2 regions of the Streptomyces sp. NPDC005393 genome follow, and region 1 is predicted to be linked to the other one. Evidence: riboswitches for the same ligand, from Rfam matches in the RefSeq annotation. Region 1 holds a riboswitch; the other holds the start of a gene.
The links. Region 1 has a riboswitch for cyclic di-AMP ahead of ABZS71_RS17570 (transglycosylase family protein). Riboswitches for the same ligand answer to the same signal wherever they lie in the genome.

Region 2: linked by a shared signal. The riboswitch ahead of ABZS71_RS05065 (transglycosylase family protein) and the one ahead of ABZS71_RS17570 (transglycosylase family protein) in region 1 are both predicted to bind cyclic di-AMP.

What each region holds. Positions count from the first base shown of each region.
Region 1 covers NZ_JBEXFG010000018.1:89,511-96,684, reverse strand. The annotation lists gene ABZS71_RS17580 (cytochrome P450) at 226-1,503, shown strand; gene ABZS71_RS17575 (transglycosylase family protein) at 1,650-2,606, shown strand; cyclic di-AMP (ydaO/yuaA leader) riboswitch at 2,861-3,028, shown strand; gene ABZS71_RS17570 (transglycosylase family protein) at 3,036-3,755, shown strand; gene eno (phosphopyruvate hydratase) at 3,998-5,278, shown strand; gene ABZS71_RS17560 (septum formation initiator family protein) at 5,400-5,882, shown strand; gene ABZS71_RS17555 (DUF501 domain-containing protein) at 5,947-6,513, shown strand; gene ABZS71_RS17550 (Ppx/GppA phosphatase family protein) at 6,510-7,174, shown strand, end outside.
Region 2 covers NZ_JBEXFG010000003.1:120,205-127,378, reverse strand. The annotation lists gene ABZS71_RS05080 (HEXXH motif domain-containing protein) at 1-517, opposite strand, end outside; gene ABZS71_RS05075 (hypothetical protein) at 589-762, opposite strand; gene ABZS71_RS05070 (DUF4232 domain-containing protein) at 923-1,654, opposite strand; cyclic di-AMP (ydaO/yuaA leader) riboswitch at 1,942-2,118, shown strand; gene ABZS71_RS05065 (transglycosylase family protein) at 2,124-3,389, shown strand; gene ABZS71_RS05060 (DUF1876 domain-containing protein) at 3,461-3,730, opposite strand; partial or broken gene ABZS71_RS05055 (phosphoribosyltransferase family protein) at 3,784-4,410, opposite strand; gene ABZS71_RS05050 (hypothetical protein) at 4,563-4,802, shown strand; gene ABZS71_RS05045 (DUF72 domain-containing protein) at 4,799-5,557, shown strand; gene ABZS71_RS05040 (carbohydrate ABC transporter permease) at 5,564-6,388, opposite strand; gene ABZS71_RS05035 (sugar ABC transporter permease) at 6,385-7,174, opposite strand, start outside.

The sequences.
Region 1 (7,174 bases):
CGTGTTCCGGGATGGTGCGAAGGAGTGGCGGCGCATCCGCGGACCGTCATCCGCACCCATCAGATATCGGGCAATCGCCCCGCGCCATGTGCGCCTTGTGGAGGATGCGTGGAGATACTTGTTGAATTCCATTCAACGTTTATCTCTTTTGTCGCGGCTTTATCCGTTACTCCCGGTAAGGGCTGTATCGGGGGGTCCTTGGAGGGCGGCCGGTATCGTCGGGGGGTGCCAGAACAGCCCCGTGACCTCCCCGCTCCCACCCTCTTCAGCTGGGAGTTCGCCACCGATCCCTATCCCGCGTACGCCTGGCTGCGCGAGCACGCACCGGTGCACCGGACCACGCTTCCCAGCGGTGTCGAGGCATGGCTGGTGACCCGTTACGCCGACGCGCGGCAGGCGCTGGCCGATCCCCGGCTGTCGAAGAATCCCCTGCGGCACAGCGAGTCGGCTCACGCCCGGGGCAAGGTGGGCATTCCCGGCGAGCAGCGCGCGGATCTGATGACACATCTGCTGAACATCGACCCTCCGGATCACACCCGGCTGCGGCGGCTGGTGTCCAAGGCGTTCACCCCGCGCCGCGTCGCCGCGTTCGCCCCGCGCGTGCGGGAGCTGACCGACCAGCTCATCGATGCCTTCGTGGAGAGGGGAGAGGCGGATCTCATCCATGAGTTCGCCTTCCCTCTCCCTATCTATGCGATCTGCGATCTGCTGGGGGTGCCGCGCGAGGATCAGGACGACTTCCGGGACTGGGCCGGAACGATGATCCGGCACGGCGGAGGGCCGCGCGGCGGGGTGGCCCGCGCGGTGAAGCGGATCCGCGCGTATCTCGCCGAGCTGATCCACCGGAAGCGGCTGGCCTTCGCGGCACCAGGAGAAGAAGGGGACGAGGAGGATCTGATCTCCGGGCTGATTCGCGCCAGCGACCACGGTGAGCACCTCACCGAGAACGAGGCGGCGGCCATGGCCTTCATCCTCTTGTTCGCCGGCTTCGAGACCACCGTCAATCTGATCGGCAACGGGGTGTACGCGCTGTTGCGCCATCCGGAGCAGCGTGCCCTGCTCCAGCGGGCCCTGGAGGAAGGGGACGAGGAGGTGCTCGCGGCCGGGGTCGAGGAGCTGCTGCGGTATGACGGGCCGGTGGAGATCGCCACCTGGCGGTTCGCCATCGAGCCGGTCACGATCGGCGGACAGCGCATCGCGGAGGGGGAGCCGGTACTGGTGGTGCTCGCCGCCGCCGACCGCGACCCCGAGCGGTTCGACGCGCCCGAGGTCCTCGATCTCACCCGTACGGACAATCAGCATCTCGGGTACGGCCACGGCATTCATTACTGTCTGGGCGCACCGCTCGCCCGACTGGAGGCGCAGACCGCGATCGGCACCCTGCTGAGGCGGCTGCCCGATCTGCGGCTTGCGGTGGATTCGCGGGATCTGCGCTGGCGCGGTGGACTCATCATGCGCGGGCTGCGCACCCTTCCGGTGACCTGGAATTCCCCGGACGGGTGAATCGGTCAAGCCCCTTGTGAGGCGACATAAGTGACGAACGCTCAACTGCGTGACCTGGGCGTGACCTGGGATACATCGGGTTGTGATGATCGCGTGACCTCGCTATGTTCAACCGACAATCGAAGGTCACACGAGAGGCCCATCGCATGCGTTCCGGGAATGGTCGGCACCGCCGCCCTCGTCAGGCTCCGGCCATCGTCGTCGCGGCGGGGGTCGCGGGGGCGAGCATCGCCATACCGCTGTTCGGGGCGGGCGGCGCCCAAGCCGCCCAGACCGCCACATGGGACCGCGTCGCCGAATGCGAGAGCGGCGGCATGTGGAGCGCCAACGACGGCAACGGCTTCTACGGCGGGCTCCAGCTGACGCTGGACATGTGGAAGAGCTACGGCGGTACGAGCTACGCCCCGCGCCCCGATCTGGCCAGCCGCTCCCAGCAGATAGCCGTCGCCGAGTCGATCCTCGGTGACCGCGGTCCGGACGCCTGGCCGAGCTGTGCGCTGAACGCCGGGCTCACCGACGGCAGCGGCGCCCCGGATGTGGACCCCGGCTCCACGGCCACCCCGGCCCAGCCGGGCTCGGCTCAGCGTGGCGACACGGAGGAGGACCCGGGGCTGGACGACTCCCCGTCACCCGAGGCGTCGGATGACTCCGGCTCATCCGGTACGCCCCGGACGCCGGATGTGTCCGAGAGCACGGAGAAGCCGGCGGCGCCCCAAACCTCCCAGGCTCCCGACGGGCTGGACGACTCCACGTCCTCGGCGGACCCCTCTTCCCCGGATGCGCCGGACTCGTCCGCCGACCCCGCGCCCACCGGCCGCCACCGTGGCGAAGAAGGTACGGGGGAGCGCGCGAGCGACGGTTCGACGGCGGATTCACGGTCCTCCGGGCGGCATGCCTCGCGCGGCGACGCGGATCGCGCCCAGAGCTCTACGGGTGACGGCTACACCGTCCGACCGGGTGACAATCTGTCAGCGATTGCCGAGCGGGGCGAGTTGGCCGACGGATGGCATGGGCTCTATCAAACCAACGAGGACCTCATCGGGTCCGACCCGGATCTCATTCTCCCTGGTCAGCGCCTTGACCTGACCATCAAGGAGCGGTAGTTCGGGGGGAATTGCCCGGTCTGGAACCGGTGAGATATACCTCTCGTCACATCGTCCAGGGTATGCCCCCTGTCCGATCCCTCCACACCCGGTCCTACCTGCGTAGATGTGGGCCGAGTGAGATCAGAAACACCATCCTGCGACGAGATGAAGGTGTTTGAACCTTCTCGGGAGGTGTGTTTAACGTCTTTCCGCTCGCTACCGCGGGCACCGTCGATCGTCACGCCGAATCCTGCCGGCGGTCGGCTGGAACCGACGCGTCAGCGCCGAAGGCAGGAGCGGGGGACCCAAGGTAGGTGCCGAAAGGCCTGTGGAAGCGGGCTCGTCGGCTAGGGGTGAAGCCGGGTGCGGTCTCCGCATCCGGCCGGGCAACTCACGCCCGAACCCGACAGCTCACCTCGTAGGCGTCGGTGAGGAAACGAACCAACGATGCTCAAGTGCAACGGCAAGCACCGCCGCCCGTCGAAGGTCACCCGGATCGCCGCGCTCACCGGTCTGGCCGGCGCGGCCGTGGCCGCGCCGCTCATCGGCGCCACCTCCGCCTCCGCCGCCACCTCCGCCCAGTGGGACCAGGTCGCGCAGTGCGAGGCCGGCGGCAACTGGTCGATCAACACCGGTAACGGCTACTACGGCGGACTGCAGTTCTCGAGCTCCACCTGGGGCGCCTACGGCGGTACCGCGTTCGCCCCCACCGCGGACAAGGCCAGCAAGGACCAGCAGATCCAGGTCGCCGAGAAGGTTCTCGCCAGCCAGGGCAAGGGCGCCTGGCCGGTCTGCGGCACGGGCCTGACCACCGGTGGCACCCCCTCGTCCTCCTCCGCGGGCTCCTCCTCGGGCTCGCAGGCGCAGTCCGACGCCTCCTCCCAGTCCTCCCAGTCCTCCCAGTCCTCGCAGTCGGCCCCGGCGGCCCAGCCCGACCAGCCGAAGGCCGAGACCCACGCCGAGCCCGAGCACGCCGGGCGCTCGCAGGCCCGCGGTCCCGTCAAGAAGGGCGACGGCGAGTACGAGGTCGAGTCCGGCGACACCCTTGGCAAGATCGCCCAGGAGCACCGCGTCAAGGGCGGCTGGAAGAAGCTCTTCAGGCTCAACGAGGACATCGTCGAGCAGGCCGACCTGATCTACCCGGGCCAGCAGCTCCACCTCAGCTGAGCCATCCCGGCTGAGCTTCCGCTCGAGCCGGCCCCCTGGGAATCGAGCCCCGGCCGGGCGCGCCGCCCCCTCGGTGTGCCCCGCCGGGGCTTATCAGTTCCCGCAGAAATATGGATATTCAAGCTCAAATCTGGGTATTTGTGCCACGTCCTGTCTCGCGGGGCGGGCTGACGGGGGGGGTGCAGCCCTCCCGGCCCGTTAGGCTCGTGCTGCTAGCGCAGACACATACGAAGGAGAACCTCGTGCCGTCCATCGACGTCGTCGTAGCTCGCGAGATCCTCGACTCGCGAGGCAACCCCACGGTCGAGGTCGAGGTTGGCCTCGACGACGGCAGCACCGGCCGTGCCGCCGTTCCGTCCGGTGCCTCCACCGGCGCCTTCGAGGCCCTCGAACTCCGTGACGGCGACAAGAACCGCTACAACGGCAAGGGCGTGGAGAAGGCTGTCCTCGCCGTCATCGAGCAGATCGGCCCCGAGTTGGTCGGCTATGACGCCACCGAGCAGCGCCTGATCGACCAGGCGATGTTCGACCTGGACGCCACCCCGGACAAGTCCTCGCTCGGAGCCAACGCCATCCTCGGCGTCTCCCTCGCCGTCGCGCACGCCGCCTCCGAGGCGTCCGACCTCCCGCTCTTCCGTTACCTCGGCGGCCCGAACGCCCACCTGCTGCCGGTCCCGATGATGAACATCCTCAACGGCGGCTCGCACGCCGACTCCAATGTGGACATCCAGGAGTTCATGATCGCTCCGGTCGGCGCGGAGTCCTTCTCCGAGGCCCTGCGCTGGGGCGCCGAGGTCTACCACACCCTGAAGTCCGTGCTGAAGGAGCGGGGCCTGTCCACCGGCCTCGGCGACGAGGGCGGCTTCGCGCCGAACCTCGGCTCCAACCGGGAGGCCCTCGACCTGATCCTCGAGGCCATCAAGAAGGCCGGCTACCAGCCGGGCCAGGACATCGCACTGGCGCTCGACGTCGCCGCCTCCGAGTTCTACAAGGACGGCTCGTACGAGTTCGAGGGCAAGTCCCGCACCGCCGCCGAGATGACCGCGTACTACGCCGAGCTGGTCGCGGCCTACCCGCTGGTCTCCATCGAGGACCCGCTGGACGAGGAGGACTGGGACGGCTGGAAGGCCATCACCGAGCAGCTCGGTGACAAGGTCCAGCTCGTCGGCGACGACCTCTTCGTCACCAACCCGGAGCGGCTGGCCCGCGGTATCGAGAACGACACGGCGAACGCGCTGCTGGTCAAGGTCAACCAGATCGGCTCGCTCACCGAGACCCTCGACGCCGTCGAGCTCGCCCAGCGCAACGGCTACAAGTGCATGATGTCCCACCGCTCCGGCGAGACCGAGGACGTCACCATCGCCGACCTGGCCGTCGCCACCAACTGCGGCCAGATCAAGGCCGGCGCCCCGGCCCGCTCCGAGCGGGTCGCCAAGTACAACCAGCTGCTGCGCATCGAGGAGATCCTCGACGACGCGGCGGTGTACGCGGGCCGCTCCGCCTTCCCGCGCTTCAAGGGCTGACCTCCGCTGAGCGCGCGCTCCACCTCAAGTAGCAGACACGTCTGACGCCCGTCCCCGGCCGCGGTCCCGTACCGTGGCCGGGGACGGCGTAGCTACGCGAAGTCATCACCGGGGAGGCGACGTGCCGGCGGATCGGGATCGGTTCTCCACCGCGACCAGGCTCAAGGCGCTCGGCGAGCACGCCGCCGCCCGGGTCTACCGCGCCCGCGTCAAGCGCCGCCGGGGCCGGCTGACCGGCCGCGCGGCCCTGCTCGCGCTGGTCGTCTGCTCACTGGTCGTCGCGCTCGCCTATCCGATGCGGCAGTACATCTCCCAGCGCTCCGACATCGCCGACCAGCGGGGCGAGGCCCAACAGGCGCGGGACGACGTGAAGAAGCTGCGCGAGCAGAAGGCCCGGCTGCGCGACCCCGCCTACACCGAGCGGCAGGCCCGTGAGCGGCTGCACTTCCTGATGCCGGGGGAGACCGGCTACAGCGTGGCGGACGGCCGTGGCGCGACCGAGCGCTCCTCCCACCGGAGCGTGGCCGACAGCCCCTGGTACAGCAACCTCTGGGACGCCGTGGACACGGCGGACGCGGCGAAGGCGCACAGCGCGCGGCGCTGAGGCGTCCGCCGTGAGCCGCCCGGCCGTACCCGGTCCGAAACCGATCGAAGAGAACTTCCCACTCATGGATACGCCCCCTCCGCAGACGGAGCCCACCGCGCCCACCGACGCGGACATCGCCGCCGTCCGGAAGCAGCTGGGCCGCGTGCCGCGCGGCCTGCGCGCGATCGCCCACCGCTGCCCCTGCGGCAACCCCGATGTCGTCGAGACCGCGCCGCGGCTCGAGGACGGCACGCCCTTCCCGACCCTCTACTACCTGACCTGTCCGCGCGCCGCGTCCGCGATCGGCACGCTGGAAGCCGAGGGCGTGATGAAGGAGATGACGGCCCGGCTGGCCACCGACCCGGAACTGGCCGCCGCCTACCGGGCCGCCCATGAGGACTACCTCGCGCGCCGCGACGCCATCGAGGTGCTGGAGGGCTTCCCGAGCGCGGGGGGCATGCCGGACCGGGTGAAGTGCTTGCACGTCCTGGTCGGCCATGCGCTCGCGGCCGGCCCCGGGGTCAATCCGCTCGGGGACGAGGCCCTGGCCATGCTGCCCGAGTGGTGGCGCAAGGGCCCGTGCGTGGCGCCGTGCGGCACCGACGACAACGGCGCTACGGAACCGCCAGCCGAGGAGGAGAGCGCATGACCCGCGTCGCGGCCGTGGACTGCGGCACCAACTCCATCCGGCTGCTGGTGGCCGACGCCGACCCGGCCACCGGTGAGCTGATCGAGCTCGACCGCCGGATGACGATCGTCCGGCTGGGCCAGGGCGTGGACCGTACGGGGCGGCTCGCCCCCGAGGCGCTGGAGCGCACCTTCGCCGTCTGCCGCCAGTACGCGGAGGTCATACGCGAGCTGGGGGCGGAGCGCGTCCGCTTCGTCGCCACCTCCGCCTCGCGTGACGCGGAGAACCGCGAGGAGTTCGTACGCGGCGTCGTCGACATTCTGGGCGTCGAGCCCGAGGTGATCACCGGGGACCAGGAGGCGGAGTTCTCCTTCACCGGCGCCACCAAGGAGCTGAAGGGCCATGAGCATGTGGCGGGGCCGTATCTGGTGGTGGACATCGGCGGCGGCTCGACCGAGTTCGTCGTCGGTGACGATCATGTACGGGCCGCCCGCAGCGTCGACATCGGCTGCGTACGGCTGACCGAGCGCCATCTGGTCAACCACGACACGGTGGCAGATCCGCCGTCGGCGGATCAGGTCTCCGCCATGAAGGGCGATATCGATCGCGCGCTGGACCTCGCCGAGGAGACCGTGCCGCTCACGGGCGCCTGCCGGCCCGGCGAGGGCGGCCATACGCTCGT
Region 2 (7,174 bases), on a different contig from region 1:
CGGCGCGGTCCTCTTCGCCGTCCGTGGAGATTTCCGCGATACGGGAATCGCATCCCGCCAGGTCGAGGAAGCCCAGCGCGGGGAGCATGATCCCGCCGTCGCGCACCGCGACCCGGATACGGAAGTCGATCTCCGCGAGCAGGGCCGCCGAGGCGGCCACGGTGTGCAGATGGCCCGTCTCCAGCCACAGCGGGACCTCTTCGGCCTCTTCCGCGATCCCCCGCAGCCTGCGCAGACAGCGGCTGAGCCATGCGCCGACCTGGGGGTGCAGCAGCAGGCGCTCCACGCTCGAGGGGCTGTGCCGCTCGGCCCGTATCAGCAGATTCCACGCCTCACGCGGCGCGGGCAGCGGCCCGGGAATCCGCGGATGGGCCGAGGCGATCTCGGTCAACGCGCGTAACAGCAGCATGAGTCGGCTGCGCTGGCCCGCCCTGAGCTCGGCGACCGCCGCCGCGTCCCCGGTGCCGTGCGCCAGTTGGTCGAAGCAGGCCGCGGACAGCCGGTGATGGGGGACCACCGGGGAGAGGGGGGTGCTTGGCGGCTGCGGACGGGACGTGAATGCCGCACCGCCGCCATGCCGGGAATCCCTCAACAGCCCGATTTGGTATCGGCCGAGGTCGCGCGCGTCGGCGGGGACTGTACGAGGTTGAGTAAGCGCTGGATCGCGAGGGCGAACTCCTGATTGCCGTCCAGTTCCTCAAGCGTCGCTCCCGAAAGGTCCAGCAGTTCCGTCTCGACCTCGGCCGCGACTCGCTCCATCACACCGTCCCCCTCCGGACGCTACACACCGGCTCATGTGAGGCATCCCCATGGTGACCTACCCCTATTGATTGCGAAAGGGTGAACACGGCCAGTCAGCGCCTGCCTTGTCAAGATTTTCGGACACTTCAGCGCGAGGGAGAGGGCGCCTTGGATGCCGGTGTCAGGTGCCCGTTCCGGATTGGACCGCCTCGACCTCGAAGACGCCTCCGCACACCCGGAAGGACCGCGCCGGCGCCTTCATCGCCCCGAAGGAATCCGGCGGATAGGCGCGGATCTCGGCGGGGGTGCGCCGGCACGGGGTGTCGGTCATGCCCTCGTTGAGCGTATGCAGGCTCGTGGAGGCGCTGCCGCCCGGCGGCAGGGAGACCGTCGAGTGCGTGGGGCCGCGCCGGGTGGCGGGGTCGCCGATCGCGGAGCCGGCGGAGTCGAGCAGCGAGACGCCGGGGAACCCGGTGAGGGTGCAGGTCGAGGTGCCCTTGTTGGTGAGGACCAGGGGCAGATACACATTCCCGGCGCCCACATCCATCCGCCCGACCGTCAGCGTCAACTGCTCCTTGGAGCAGATCCGGCGCGCGCCGGAGGCGGCGGCGGGCGCCGACGAGGAGGCATGCGAGGGGGAGGTGTGCGCCGAGGCCGTGGGGGGCTTCGCGCTGTGCGACACGGGCCGTTCGCTCCGCGGAGTGGTGCTTACGGACGATGTGGCCGTGTCGGAGGAGGTGGTCGCGGCGGACGAGGCGGCCGCGACGGATGAGGCGGGAGGCGAGGACGCCCCGTCCCCGGTGTCGCTGCCGCAGGCCGTGGCCGTGGCCAGCGCGCCGACGAGCAGCGCGCATAAGGCCAGTGGCCGAGGCGGCCGGGACCGTGGAGTCGTCGTGCCGTTCCGTTGCACCATGAGCGACCTCCCGAGGTCAGCCATCTGCCGGGTCACCGGCCGCGAGGGCGAGTGCCCCGATGCCTCCCGTCCATTCCCCCTTCGGGTCTCCCTTCCCCGCGTCGACGGCCTTATGTCTCCCGGTACATTGATCACATTATTGAGCCACTTCCCATTCCGGATTGTTCACCGCAAACAGTCTCGATGTCTTGTCGTGACCAAATCGATGTGATTACTGTTCGGCACCCGTCGCTTTCGCTGCACGGGTCTCCTTCGCCGGAGCGCCGAGTCCCGCCGTCGGCCGAGGGGGTGTGACGACGACCTGTCACGGCGGGAGCGGGGGAACCAGGTAGGCGCCGTACCGCGATCCGCGCGGCACGGCTTGGGGTGAAGACGCACGCCGCGGTGGAAAGCACCGTGTGCGGGTGGCCGGGCAACTCCAGCCCGAACCCGACAGCTCACCTCGCAGGCGTAGGAGAGGAAGAGCTCAATGGCTGCACGCGGACGTCACCGCCGGCCCCGGCCTCGTCGCGTCTCCCGCGCCTCGCTCGCGGTCACCGCGGGCGGCGCCGGGGTCGCCCTGCCGCTCATCGGCGTCGGCCAGGCGAACGCGGCCTCCGTCGGCACCTGGGACAACGTCGCGGAGTGCGAGTCCGCCAACAACTGGAGCATCAACACCGGGAACGGCTTCTACGGTGGGCTCCAGTTCACCCAGAGCACCTGGCAGGCGTACGGCGGCACCGCTCACGCCGCACGGGCCGACCTGGCCTCCAAGGCTCAGCAGATCGCGGTCGCGGAGAAGGTGCTCGCGAGCCAGGGGCCAACCGCCTGGCCCATCTGCTCGGTGAAGGCCGGCCTGACGCGCGGCGGCCCCGCCCCGGACACCTCCCCGGGCACCCCGGGATCCGGCACCCCGGGATCCGGCGGCCAGGGATCCGGCGGCCAGGGATCCGGCACACAGACCCCGAAGGCCGCCACCGAGGCGGCCCCCAAGGCCGCCCCGAGAGCCACCACCGAGGCGGCGCCGAAGGCCACCCCCAAGGCCACGGCGAAGGCTCTTCCGCAGTCCCCCTCATACACCGTCGCCCGCGGTGACACGCTCTCCAGGATCGCCGACGCGCAGAACGTCGCGGGCGGCTGGGAGGGGCTCTACGAGACCAACCGCCGGGTCATCGGCAGCGATCCGAATCTGATCCTGCCCGGTCAGCGGCTCGCCCTCGACACCCACGCCGACGCGCCCCGCACCACCCTCACCCAGCGCCCCCAGCAGCGCGGTGACCGGGAGCAGGCGCACACGAGCACGCCGCCGAAGCGGCAGACGGACACCGCCACCCGCTCGTCCTCGTCCTCGTCCTTCACCACCCCGGTCGGCAGCACCCTGGTGGGCACCCCGTACGGCGTATCCGGCAGCAGCTGGTCGAGCGGTCATCACACCGGCACCGACTTCCCCGTCCCCGTCGGCACCCAGGTGCGGGCCGTGGGCCCGGCGGAGGTGGTCGCGGCGGGCTGGGGCGGGGCATACGGCTATCAGGTGGTGCTCCGGCACTCCGACGGCATGTACACCCAGTACGCCCATATGTCGTCGCTGTCCGTCCAGGTGGGCCAGACGGTCGCCGGCGGCCGGCAGATAGGCCGGTCCGGTTCGACCGGCAACAGCACCGGTCCGCATGTGCACTTCGAGGTGCGCACCGACCCCGACTACGGCTCGGATGTCAATCCGCTCGCCTACCTCCGGTCGAAGGGCGTCCACATCTGAGCGGCGGCTGACCGGCGTCCGCGCAGCAGCGTTTGCCGCGGTGGGGCCACCGCGGCAGACGCTCCCTCTTCCTACATCGCCAGATGTGCCTTGGCGTGGGTGACTTCCTCGATGTCGCCACCCGCCTTGCCGATCAGCCGGTGGGCCAGATTGGTCAGCGCCCTCGCTGCCGCGATCTCCTCACCGACTCTCGGCTGTGCCGGGTCGTCCGGATTCCGGTTCGCGCGGCCCTGGGCCAGCATTTCCGTGCCGTCATGCATCCTGAGCCGAACGACCGCCTCGGTCAGCGGACCGATCTCACGGAATTCCATCTGTATGTCGCATCCCACGATCGTCTCCATCGCGATCACCTCCTGCGTTACCTTCCAGGATGCGCCTCTCCCGTCTCTCCAGTCGACCGGGACAGCAACTCCACCACCTCGGCGTCTCCCGTCTGGGAGAAGTCCTCGTACCACTCCCCCACCGCCGAGAAGTCCGTGGGCCTGGACAGGCACACCACCTCGTCCGCGTCCTCGCGCAGCGACGCGGCCGCGTCCGGCGGCGCCACCGGGACGGCCAGAACCACCCGGGCCGCCCCCTGGGCCCGCGCGACCCGGCAGGCGGCGCGTGCCGTAGCGCCGGTCGCGATCCCGTCGTCCACGACGATCACCGTGCGGCCCTCGACCGCGATCCGCGACCGGCCCCGGCGGAACCGCCGCGCCTGGCGGTCCAGCTCCACCTGCTCGGTCCGTTCCACCTCCGCGAGGTCCTCCGCGTCGGCCCGGCTCATCCGGATGATCGCCTCGTGGACGACACGGACACCGCCCTCCCCGATGGCGCCGAAGCCCAGCTCCCGGTGGAAGGGGACACCGAGCTTACGGACGATGATCACATCCAGCGGCGCCTCCAGCGCCCGGGCCACCTCAAAGGCCACCGGCACCCCGCCCCGTGGCAGCCCGAGCACCACGGGTTTCTCCTCGCCCAGGGGCCGCAGCCGCCCGGCGAGGCGCCGCCCGGCGTCCACACGGTCGGTGAAGATCATCGCTCACCCCCGGCACAAGGCTCTCTGCCGAATCCATCGGGTCCCCTACGGACCCATCCGAATCAATCCGAGAATGTCCCCGTCCGCAATCAGGCGGGCCCCGGCCGGCGCTCCCGACGCGCGGATGCGGACGGCTGCGGCACCCTGGAGGTATGGAGCACGCCACCAGCCCGGGCGCATCCGGATACCCCGTCTTCGTCGAATCATTCGAATCCGACAGCCGGTACCGACGGGTGCGGCTGCGGGGCCTCGGCTGTGAGCCGCTCGAGCGGGAGGAGTTCGAACCGCGCGTCCGGCAGGCCTTCCCCGGTATCGACCTGGACGACCCGGCACAGGTCCACTGGGCCGACCGGCCGGGGCAGTGGCCGCCCTGGCATCCGGGCGAAGCATGACCGTCCTGGTCGGCACGTCGGGGTGGCAGTACAAGGACTGGCGTGGCGACCTCTACCCGGCCGGCTGCCCGCAGCGGCTGTGGCTGGAGGAATACGCCCGTGCCTTCGCCACCGTCGAGAGCAACAACGCCTTCTACCGGCTGCCCGACCGCGATCAGTTCGCCGCCTGGCGCAAGCGCACCCCCGACGACTTCGTGATGGCGCTCAAGGCCAGCCGCTATCTCACCCATATCAAGCGGCTCCGCGACCCGAGCGAGCCGGTGGCGCGGCTGATGTCCCACGCAGAGGGCCTCGGCGACCGGCTGGGCCCCGTACTCCTGCAGCTGCCGCCGACCCTGCGGGCCGACGGCGAGCTGCTGGACGCCTGTCTGCGCTGCTTCCCCTCCGAGACCCGGGTGGCCGTCGAACCGCGCCACGCCTCGTGGTGGACCGATGAGATCCGCGCGGTGCTGGAGCGCCGCGCCGCCGCGCTCTGCTGGGCGGACCGGGACTCCCGCCCGGTCACGCCGCTGTGGCGGACCGCCGAGTGGGGCTACCTCCGCTTCCACGGCGGCCGCGCCCAGCCCGCGCCGCGCTACGGCCGACAGGCGCTCGCCACCTGGGCCCGCCGCGTCGATGACACCTGGCCGGCCGACGCCGATGTCTACGCGTACTTCAACAACGACACGGGCGGGGCGGCCGTCCACGACGCGGTCGCCCTCGCCCGCTCCATCTCCCGCCTCGGCCGCCCGGTCAGCCGCACACCGTCCCTCTAGGGAATCTCACTCCTTCACCGCTCCGCCCAGCATGCCCTCGATGAACCGGCGCTGGAGGGCCACATAGACGACCACCACCGGCAGCGCGATCAGCACCGACGCCGCCGCGAGCAAGGCCGCGTCCGAGCTGTGCCGGCCCTGGAAGAAGGCGAGGCCGAGGGGGACCGTGCGGTGGGCCTCGTCGCTGACCATGACCAGGGCCATCAGGAACTCGTTCCAGGTCCACATGAAGGTGATGACGACCATGGTGGAGATCGCCGGGCGGCCCATCGGGACCAGGACGCGCCACAGCGTGGTCCAGGTGTTCGCGCCGTCGAGGCGGGCCGCCTCGATCATCGCCCGTGCGCTGCCCCGGAAGTACGTACGCATCCAGAAGACGCCGAAGGCGAGGGACTGCGCGGTCTGCGGGAGGATCAACGCCCAGTAGGTGTCGGTGAGTCCGGCGTACCGCAGATCGAAGTAGAGCGGGACAACCAGGGCCTCCTGGGGCAGGGTCAGTCCGATCACGAAGAGGTAGAACAGCACCGTGGAGCCGGGGAAGCGCATCACGCCGAAGGCATAGGCGGCCAGGATGGCCAGGACGGTGGTGGCGGCGACCACAACCGCCGTGACCAGCGCCGAGTTGCCGAGATACGTGCCGAAGTGGCCGCGGCTCCAGGCGTCGGCGAAGTTGCTCCAGTGCAGACCGCCCTGGGGCAGCGAAAACCCGGTGTCCAGGGAGTTCTGCGAGCCGAAGGCGGTGGAGAGGATGCCGATGACCGGGGTGAGCGCGATGACCGAGAACAGGGCCAGGATGGCGTAGGTGACCGTGCGTTCGAGGCGTGTGGTCATGCCCGCCGCCCTTCCACGAGCCGGGAGACCGTGACAGTCAGGACGAAGATCAAGGCCGTGAGGGCCACGCCAACGGCGGCGGCCGAGCCGACCTGGTTGGTCTCGAAGGCCCGGTGGTAGACCTCGTAGGCGGGCACGGAGGTGGAGTTTCCGGGGCCGCCGCTGGTCGTGATGTAGATGAGGTCGAAGTTGCGCAGCCCCGCGACGATCGTCAGGGTCAGCGCCACCGCGATCTGCGGCCGCAGGCCCGGCAGGGTGATGGTGAGGAACTCCCTCACCGCCCCCGCGCCGTCCATCCGCGCCGCCTCGTACAGCTCGCGCGGGATGCGCTGGGCCCCGGCGAGGAAGAGGATCATGCACAGTCCGGTGCCGACCCAGGTGCCGACGACGCCGACGGCGGGCAGTGCCCAGGTGTAGTCGCCGAGCCAGGGGCGGGCGAGCCGGCCGAGGCCGACGGCGCGGAGGGTGTCGTTGAGCAGCCCGTCGGGGGCGAGGATGGCTCGCCAGGCCACGCCGACCACGATCAGCGCGAGGACCTGCGGCAGAAACAGCACCGTACGGAAGAACGTCATCCCGCGCACCCGGACCCGGGACATCACGGCGGCCAGCAGCAGACCGATGGCCACCGGCAGGGCCGAGTAGAAGACGAGCAGCACCAGCGCGTGCGCGAAGGGGGCGCGCAGGGTGGGGTCGCTGAACAGATCGCGGTAGTTGTCGAATCCGGCGGGGGTGGCGACCGTCAACCCGTCCCAGTGGACGAAGGACAGCCACACCGACTGGCCGAAG